One region of the Janthinobacterium lyxosi genome, then DNA from elsewhere that is predicted to be linked to it. Evidence: predicted binding sites of a transcription regulator. Region 1 holds the regulator's gene; the other holds the start of a gene.
What was found. The regulator sigma-54, encoded in region 1, starts transcription at its own class of promoters, with help from an activator protein. The targets are predictions, from matches to a motif close to TGGCANGNAANCTGCTTT.

Region 1 (4,195 bases):
AGCGGCACCAGCACCCCGGATGGCGGCAGCGTGCGCATGGTGATCCAGCCGAAGCCCAAGGCACCGGCGGCGGAGAAAGCGCCGGCCACGCCCGCGCCAGGAAAGAAATAATGGACAATACACGTTGCGGCAGCACCCTGATCGTTCGCGGGCTGCAAAAAACCTATGGCAAGCGGCAAGTCGTGCATGATGTCTCGCTGCAAGTCGAATGCGGCGAAGTGGTCGGGCTATTGGGTCCGAACGGCGCCGGCAAGACCACCTCGTTCTACATGATCGTCGGCCTGGTGCCGTCCGACGGCGGCAGCATCGATATCAGCGGCGTGGACATTTCCCGCCTGCCGATCCACCGCCGCGCGCAGATGGGCCTGTCGTATCTGCCGCAGGAAGCGTCCGTGTTTCGCAAGCTGACGGTGGAAGACAATATCCGCGCCGTGCTGGAAATCCAGACCGTCGAAGGCCGTCCCCTGAAGAAGGCCGAGATCGAGGAGCGCCTGGATAAATTGCTGGCCGACTTGCAGATTGAAAAGTTGCGCGAGAACCAGGCGCTGTCCCTGTCGGGCGGCGAGCGCCGCCGCGTGGAGATCGCCCGCGCGCTGGCCACCGACCCGCGTTTCGTGCTGCTCGACGAGCCATTCGCCGGTGTCGACCCCATCGCCGTGATCGAGATCCAGCGCATCGTGCGCTTCTTGAAGGAGCGCAATATCGGTGTCCTGATCACCGATCATAATGTGCGCGAGACGCTGGGTATCTGCGACCGTGCCTACATCATCAACCAGGGCTCGGTGCTGGCGTCGGGACGCCCCGACGACATCATCGCGAACGAGTCGGTACGCCGGGTCTATCTGGGCGAACACTTCCGCATGTGAGCCAATGAAACAATCATTGCAGCTGCGCACTTCGCAGCACCTGGCACTGACGCCGCAGTTGCAGCAATCGATACGCCTGTTGCAATTGTCTACCCTGGAATTGCACCAGGAGCTAGAGCAATTGCTGACGGACAATCCCTTGCTCGAACGCCTCGACGATCCGCTCGACCGTTCGCTGCGCCTGCTGTCCGATGGCGCCTTGAGTTCCACGGCTGCGCCGGCCGAAGCACCGCCCCAGCCGCCAGGCCAGGAGGCGCCTGCAGCGCCGGCCGAAGCGGAAACCTTTGACGGAGAGGCCGCCGGCGACAGCCCGGCTGCAGCGGAGGGCGGCGACAGCGACTGGAGCGAGGCGAGCCGGGGCAAGGCGCCCGACGACGAAGATTCCCGCCCGCAACTCGAAGCCCATCACTGCACCCTGCGCGAACACTTGATGGAGCAGATGCGCGTGACGGTGCTCGAATTGCGCGACCGCGCGCTGGTCGAGCTGATCATCGACGCACTCGATGACAACGGCTACCTGGAAGAGTCGCTCGACGACATCCTGGCACGCCTGCCGCAAGAGCTGGAAATCGACGCCGACGAGATGCGCACGGCCTTGTCGCTGCTGCAAAGTTTCGATCCGCCCGGCGTGGGCGCGCGCAATGCGTCCGAATGCCTGGCGCTGCAAATCAAGCGTTTGCCGCACATCGCCATGGTGACGCGGCGCATGGCCCTCGTCATCGTGGAAAAGCACCTGGCCTGGTTTGCCCAGCGCGATTTCAACAAGCTGAAAAAAGCCCTCGATTGCGACGATGAGGACTTGCGCGAAGCGCAGACGGTGATTCGCCAGTGCAATCCGCATCCGGGTGCCGTCTTCGCCTCGGATGTGTCCGATTACGTGGTGCCCGACGTCGTCGTCAAGCGCGCGCGCAATGGCTGGCAAGTCACCCTGAACAACGACGTCATGCCGCGCCTGCGCGTGAACGCCATGTACGCCAACTTGCTCAAGCAGGGCAAGGGCGAGGGCGCCATGGGCGCACAGTTGCAGGAAGCCAAGTGGCTGATCAAGAATATGCGCCAGCGCTTTGACACGATCTTGCGCGTGGCGCAGGCGATAGTAGAAAGACAAAAGAACTTTTTCTCGCATGGGGCCGTTGCCATGCGCCCCCTTGTGCTCCGTGAAATAGCTGATACACTGGGTTTACACGAGAGTACTATCTCGCGGGTAACAACCCAAAAGTACATGCTGACCCCGCATGGCATGTTTGAGTTGAAATATTTCTTTGGTAGCCACGTCGCCACCGAAGCGGGGGGCGAAGCGTCATCGACGGCGATACGGGCATTGATCGTGCAACTGACAGGAGCAGAAGACCCTAAAAATCCTTTATCCGACAGTAAGATTGCGGACATGCTGGGGGAACAAGGCATGGTGATTGCGCGACGTACTGTTGCCAAATACCGGGAAGCGTTGAAAATTCCGCCAGTGAGCCTGCGTAAGTGTTTGTAAGTTTTTTTCGGTTCCTCTGCGGGCCGGATAGGATGGACCGCACGAACCCGATCATCTTTAGGAGTGTGTATGAATCTCACCATCAGCGGACATCATCTCGAAGTCACACCAGCCATCCGTGAATATGTACAAACGAAGCTGGAGCGCGTGAAACGTCATTTCGATCAAGTCATCGATATTGCCGTGATTCTGACCGTGGATAACCTCAAAGAGAAAGAAAAACGTCAAAAGGCCGAAGTCAACCTGCGTCTGAGTGGTAAAACTGTCTACGTGGAAAGCCTGGCGCAAGACTTGTATGCCGCGATCGATACCCTGATCGACAAGCTGGACAGGCAAGTGATGAAATACAAAACCAAAGTGCAAGGGCACGGTAAAGAGGCGATCAAGCATCTGCCAGACAACTCGGACGAAGAATTCGCCGCCGCCTAAGAACACCAAAAAACCTGCTGCGCGTCGCGATTTGCGGCCTCCGATGCTCACTGTGCATACGCACAGCTCCGCTTCTCAGCCACAACTCACATCCGCTCGCTACGGTTTTTCCACGTGTTCCACGGCCTGCGACTTTGAACCGGTTGTGATCAACTAGGGGCGCACCTTGCGCCCTTTTTTGCGCCCGAACCTGTCGAACGCAATGTTCCCTCGCAGGCGCTAGAATGTGGCCACTCTCACTTCTTTTCATTTTGCCATGAGCGACTTCGTCCAGACCTCCATCCGCAACCGTACGGGCCACATCGTTCTCGACCGCCCGAAAGCCTTGAATTCCCTGTCGCTGGAGATGGTGCGTGCCCTGAGCACGGCCCTGCTGGCCTGGCGCGCCGATCCGCAGGTGGACGCCGTGGTCATCCGCTCCAGCAGCGAGAAAGCCTTGTGCGCCGGTGGCGACATCCGCTTCTTTTACGATGCGGGCCTGGCCACGCCGCAAGGCGGCAGTGCCCAGCTGGAAGATTTCTTTACGGAAGAATACGCTTTAAATCATTTGATTCATTTCTATCCGAAACCGTATATTGCCGTGCTGGATGGCGTGGTGATGGGCGGCGGCATGGGCGTGGCGCAAGCCGGGCCTGGCAACCGCCTGCGCATCGTCACGGGCCGCACGCGCATGGCCATGCCGGAAGTCAATATTGGCTTGTTCCCGGACGTGGGCGGCAGTTATTTCCTTTCCCGCTTGGCGGGCCAACTGGGCCTGTACCTGGGATTGACAGGCTTGACGATCAACGCGGCCGATGCCCTGTACACGGGCCTGGCCGATGTGTACCTGCCCGAGGCGCAGATGGGGGCGCTGCTGGCCCTGTTCGAATCGACGCCGGGCGAGGCCTTGCCGGTGGCCATCAAGGCGCTGGCAGCACCGTTCCAGGCCGAGGCGGGGGCTTCTCCCCTGGCCACGGCGCGCGCGGCGCTGGACCGCCATTTCGGCGCCGGTTCGGTGGCCGCCATCATGGCGTCGCTGACGCAGGACGACAGCGCGTTCGCCGGCAAGGCCCTGGCGGCCATGCGCCTGCGTTCGCCGCTGATGATGTCGGTGACCCTGGAATTGCTGCAGCGGGGCGCCCGCCTGGGCGTGGCCGATTGCCTGCGCATGGAGCGCAGCGTGGTGCGCCATAACTTCGAACATGGCGAAGTGCTCGAAGGCGTGCGCGCGCTGGTGGTCGACAAGGACAATGCGCCGCGCTGGAACCCTGCCAGCCTGGACGAGGTCGACGCGGCCATGGTGGCGCGCTTCTTTGCCCCCGTCTGGCCGGCGCCAGCGCATCCGCTACGCCACCTGGATTAACTAGGAGCGCTCGCGGTGACGCAGCACGACCCGTTCATTCGGGCTGAAGTATTGCGCCAGCCGTTCCGCCAT
Region 2 (4,195 bases), on a different contig from region 1:
AGGTCCTGGCGCAAGTCGGAAAATTGATGTTCGAGCGCCTGCGCGCAGATGCCGGCCAGCTCCTCGGGATTGAGGAACAGCGCCGTCAGCTTTTGCCGCGACAGGGCTTTCAGCGAGCTTTCCAGCAGGTTTTCCGCCGCCGCGTTGGCATAGCTGATGCGGCCGTCACCATCGAGCAGAATCACGGCCGAAGCCAGCAAATCAAGGCCGGCCAGGTGGGCGGGACGGCTGGAATGGTTGTCTATTGTCATGGTCTCGTCATCGGATATTGGCGATCTCGCGTTTCAGGGCCTCGACGTTCTGCTGTGTTCGGCCAATGTTGTCCTTCAGCTGCGCCACCCGTTCCTGATATTTCGCATAGTTACGCTCATTGCCCTGGCGCTCAGGTTGTCCGGCGTTAAATTCCAGGCGCTGGGCCGCCAGTTTCTGCTCTTCGCTGCGCAATTCGTCCTGCAAGATCTGACGCCGGTCCAGGTCGCGCGCCCGTTGCTCGGCGCCATCGACCTTGGGAAACGCGCCGGCGGCAGGCGCTGCCGTGGCGACCGCCTGCGTGGCTGGCCGGGCCGGTGCGCCGGCCAGCGGCGCCGTCTTGCGCGGCGGCTCCGTCATGGCGCCGGGCAAATCAAGCAGCTGGCAATGCTTGCCAGCACGCTTGTCCGTGTATGTCTTGTGTCCTTGTGCATCGGCGCACACATACAGCTGCGCGTGCGCCTGTGCTGCCGCGCCCAGCAATCCTGCCATCAGCGCCATTCTGTAATGCTTGGTCAATCTTCACTCCTGTCGGCACATGCCGCATCGTTCCTGGGCCGACTATACAACACCGCACTATCACTGCATTGGCGTACTGCATAAAAAAAACGCGGGCAAGACCGATCGCCTCACCCGCGTTTTTTATTCACTACCGGCAAGTTGCCGGCATGGTGCCATTACAGCGAGTAGTACATGTCGAACTCGGCAGGATGCGTGGTCATGCGCATGCGCTGCACGTCCTGCATTTTCAGTTCCAGGTACGCGTCGATCATGGAATCGCTGAACACGCCGCCACGAGTCAGGAACTCGCGGTCCTTGTCGAGCGCATCGAGTGCTTCTTCCAGCGAAGCGCACACGGTAGGGATCAGTGCGTCTTCTTCCGGCGGCAGATGGTACAGATCTTTCGAGGCAGCTTCGCCCGGATGGATCTTGTTGGTAACGCCGTCCAGGCCAGCCATCAGCAGTGCGGCGAAGCACAGGTACGGGTTCGCCAGTGGATCCGGGAAGCGCGCTTCCACGCGGCGGCCTTTTGGATTGGCCACGTGCGGGATACGGATCGAGGCGGAGCGGTTTTTCGCCGAGTACGCCAATTTCACTGGGGCTTCGTAGCCTGGCACCAGACGCTTGTACGAATTGGTGCCCGGGTTGGTGATCGCATTCAGTGCCTTGGCATGCTTGATGATACCGCCGATGTAGTACAGGGCGAAATCGGACAGGCCGGCATAGCCGTCGCCAGCGAACAGGTTTTTGCCATCTTTCCATACGGATTGATGCACGTGCATGCCCGAACCGTTGTCGCCAACGATAGGTTTCGGCATGAAGGTAGCGGTCTTGCCATAGCTGTGCGCCACGTTCCACACCACGTATTTCAGGTTTTGCGTCCAGTCGGCGCGCTCGACCAGGGTCGAGAAGCGGGTGCCGATTTCATTCTGGCCTGCGCCAGCGACTTCGTGATGATGTACCTCAACCGGGATGCCCAGCGATTCCAGAATCAGGCACATTTCCGAACGCATGTCCTGGAAGCTGTCCACTGGTGGCACCGGGAAGTAGCCGCCCTTGACGGTAGGACGGTGGCCGCTGTTGCCGCCTTCGATGTCCTTGCCGGTCGACCACGAACCTTCGTCCGAACCGATCTTGACGAAGCAGCCCGACATGTCGATCTTCCAGCGCACGCTGTCGAAGATGAAGAATTCCGGCTCAGGGCCGAAGTAGGCGGTGTCGCCCATGCCCGACGATTTCAGGTAGGCTTCGGCGCGTTTCGCGATCGAACGCGGGTCGCGGTCGTAGCCCTTGCCGTCCGACGGCTCGATCACGTCGCACTGCATGAACAGGGTCGTTTCTTCCATGAACGGGTCGATATTGGCCGTGTTTGGATCCGGCAACAAGATCATGTCGGACGCTTCAATGCCTTTCCAGCCAGCGATCGAAGAACCGTCAAAGGCGTGGCCCGATTCGAATTTGTCCATGTCGAAGTGCGACACGGGAACCGTCACGTGCTGCTCTTTACCACGGGTATCGGCAAAGCGGAAATCAACGAATTTGACTTCGTTTTCTTCTACCATCTTCAAGACTTCTGCGGCTGTCATTGCCATGCGTATCTCCTAAATGAATGTGGGGTGAGCCGACCTTAGTGCGTCTGGGCTGATGAAGCGAAGCAAACATTGCGTGCCACCAAAACTCATAGGGATCATAGCAGATTCCATGCCAGCTCCAGGAGCCCCCTGGTGCCGGCAGCAAAATTACTGCCATCCCAGTGAAAGTTTTCCTGCCCGCGATTTTCACGCGCGTTTGCGTCACATCAAGAATGCACTATGCAAGTGCAAAAAACGAATAACGCACCATTATCGTGCATTTTGTATGGATTCCTGAAAAATGCCTTGTTGTGGTGCATGCGCCGTGCACCGTGACTTCCCGTTTGCGGAGCGCGAACGGCGCACTATAATCGTTCACACCTTTCCACTTTCATCGAGGACGCCATGACTACCGCCGCCGACATCCTGACCACCGCCCGCAGCCGGGCCAATGAAGGTACGCCGTATGCCGGCGCTGTCACGCCGCAGGAAGCGTACGACCTGCTACAAGTCGATGCTGCCGCCAAACTCATCGATGTGCGCACGAATGCCGAGCGCGACTGGGTCGGCCGGGTCGACATCGCCGATACCCAGCATGGTGCGGTGCAGTGGGCCACCTACCCGGGCGGCGTGCCGAATCCCGACTTCCTCGCGCAACTGACTGCCCAGGCCGGCAAGGACGAGGTGCTGCTGTTCCTGTGCCGCTCCGGCGTGCGTTCGCGCCATGCCGCCAAGCTGGCCACCGAACACGGCTACATGAACTGCTTCGACATCCTCGAAGGCTTCGAAGGCGACAAGGATGCGGACGGCCACCGCAAGCAGATCGGCGGCTGGTGCAAGGCGGGCTTGCCGTGGCTGGGCGCCTGATTCACTGAACAGCGTTTGACCTTGCGGGCCGCCGCGCTGGTCGGGCGCAAGCTGTCGATCAACCTCGTTTAAGCGCTCAGGCCGGCTCGCCCACCTCGGCTACCGGATGCTCACCCATCAAGGTCAAGATGCGCTTGCGCACGAAGTTGATGTGGCTGCGCAAGCCGTACAAGCCATCGGCAAACGACAGGGGAATCGAGATCTGGTTGACCATTTCCTCGATCTGGTCCAGCCGTTGCAATTGCGCCGCATACACTTGCGCACGTTGCTCTTGCGGCACGTCTTCCAGCGCCTGCTCGACCGTGCGCAGCTGGCCATACCAGCGGTACACGCGCGAGCGGATGCGCCACACGTACAGGGGTGGCACCACGCGCGACAGGGGTAAAATCAGCGCGCCCAGAGCCACCACCAGCACCCACATGCGATCAAAGAAATTGGCTAGCCAGAAACTCATATAGCGCTGCAGCACGGGCGCGCCATCCTTGTAGAATTTCAGCGCTTCGGGCGCCACGGGAATTTCCGTATAGCGCGCGGATGGGAACTGCCCCTGCTGCTGGAACCAGCCCGTGCCGCCATGGATGCCGGCTGCCGCCTGCACGAACAGGTCGATCAGGGCAGGATGCAAGTCTTCGCGCGCGACTAAAGTGGCGGTCGGCGCGATCAGGTGGTAATCCTGCGCGGGAATGTTGCGCCCCAGGTCAACGATGCCACGCGGTAAGACGACGTGCGTGAGGAAAGGCAGGCGCCGCGTGTACGCTTCGGCTTGCGAAAAATCAAACAGCTTGATGCCTGGCGTTTGCAGCAGCATCTGGATCAGCGGCGCTTCCGGCGCCGAGCTGAACACGAGGCCATCGATGCGCCCTTCCAGCAACTCCACCGTAGCGGGCGTGTTTTGCAAGTCGCTCACCGTCAACTCATTCGCTTCGACACCATTCACGGACAGCAACTGTCTGAACAGGCTGGGCACGCCCGTGCCTTCCGGCCCCAGGTTGATCTTCATGCCCTTC

Region 2: a site for sigma-54 is predicted at 2,440-2,457, ahead of glnA (type I glutamate--ammonia ligase). Genes of this name have one in related genera too.

Annotation. Positions count from the first base shown of each region.
Region 1 covers NZ_JBNYXM010000023.1:52,352-56,546, reverse strand. The annotation lists gene lptA (lipopolysaccharide transport periplasmic protein LptA) at 1-111, shown strand, start outside; gene lptB (LPS export ABC transporter ATP-binding protein) at 111-866, shown strand; gene ACQ4WP_RS21475 (RNA polymerase factor sigma-54) at 871-2,352, shown strand; gene hpf (ribosome hibernation-promoting factor, HPF/YfiA family) at 2,422-2,781, shown strand; gene ACQ4WP_RS21465 (enoyl-CoA hydratase/isomerase family protein) at 3,038-4,123, shown strand; gene rapZ (RNase adapter RapZ) at 4,124-4,195, opposite strand, start outside.
Region 2 covers NZ_JBNYXM010000047.1:8,331-12,525, forward strand. The annotation lists gene glnL (nitrogen regulation protein NR(II)) at 1-251, opposite strand, end outside; gene ACQ4WP_RS27390 (DUF4124 domain-containing protein) at 259-741, opposite strand; gene glnA (type I glutamate--ammonia ligase) at 927-2,342, opposite strand; gene ACQ4WP_RS27400 (rhodanese-like domain-containing protein) at 2,727-3,188, shown strand; gene ACQ4WP_RS27405 (TAXI family TRAP transporter solute-binding subunit) at 3,265-4,195, opposite strand, start outside.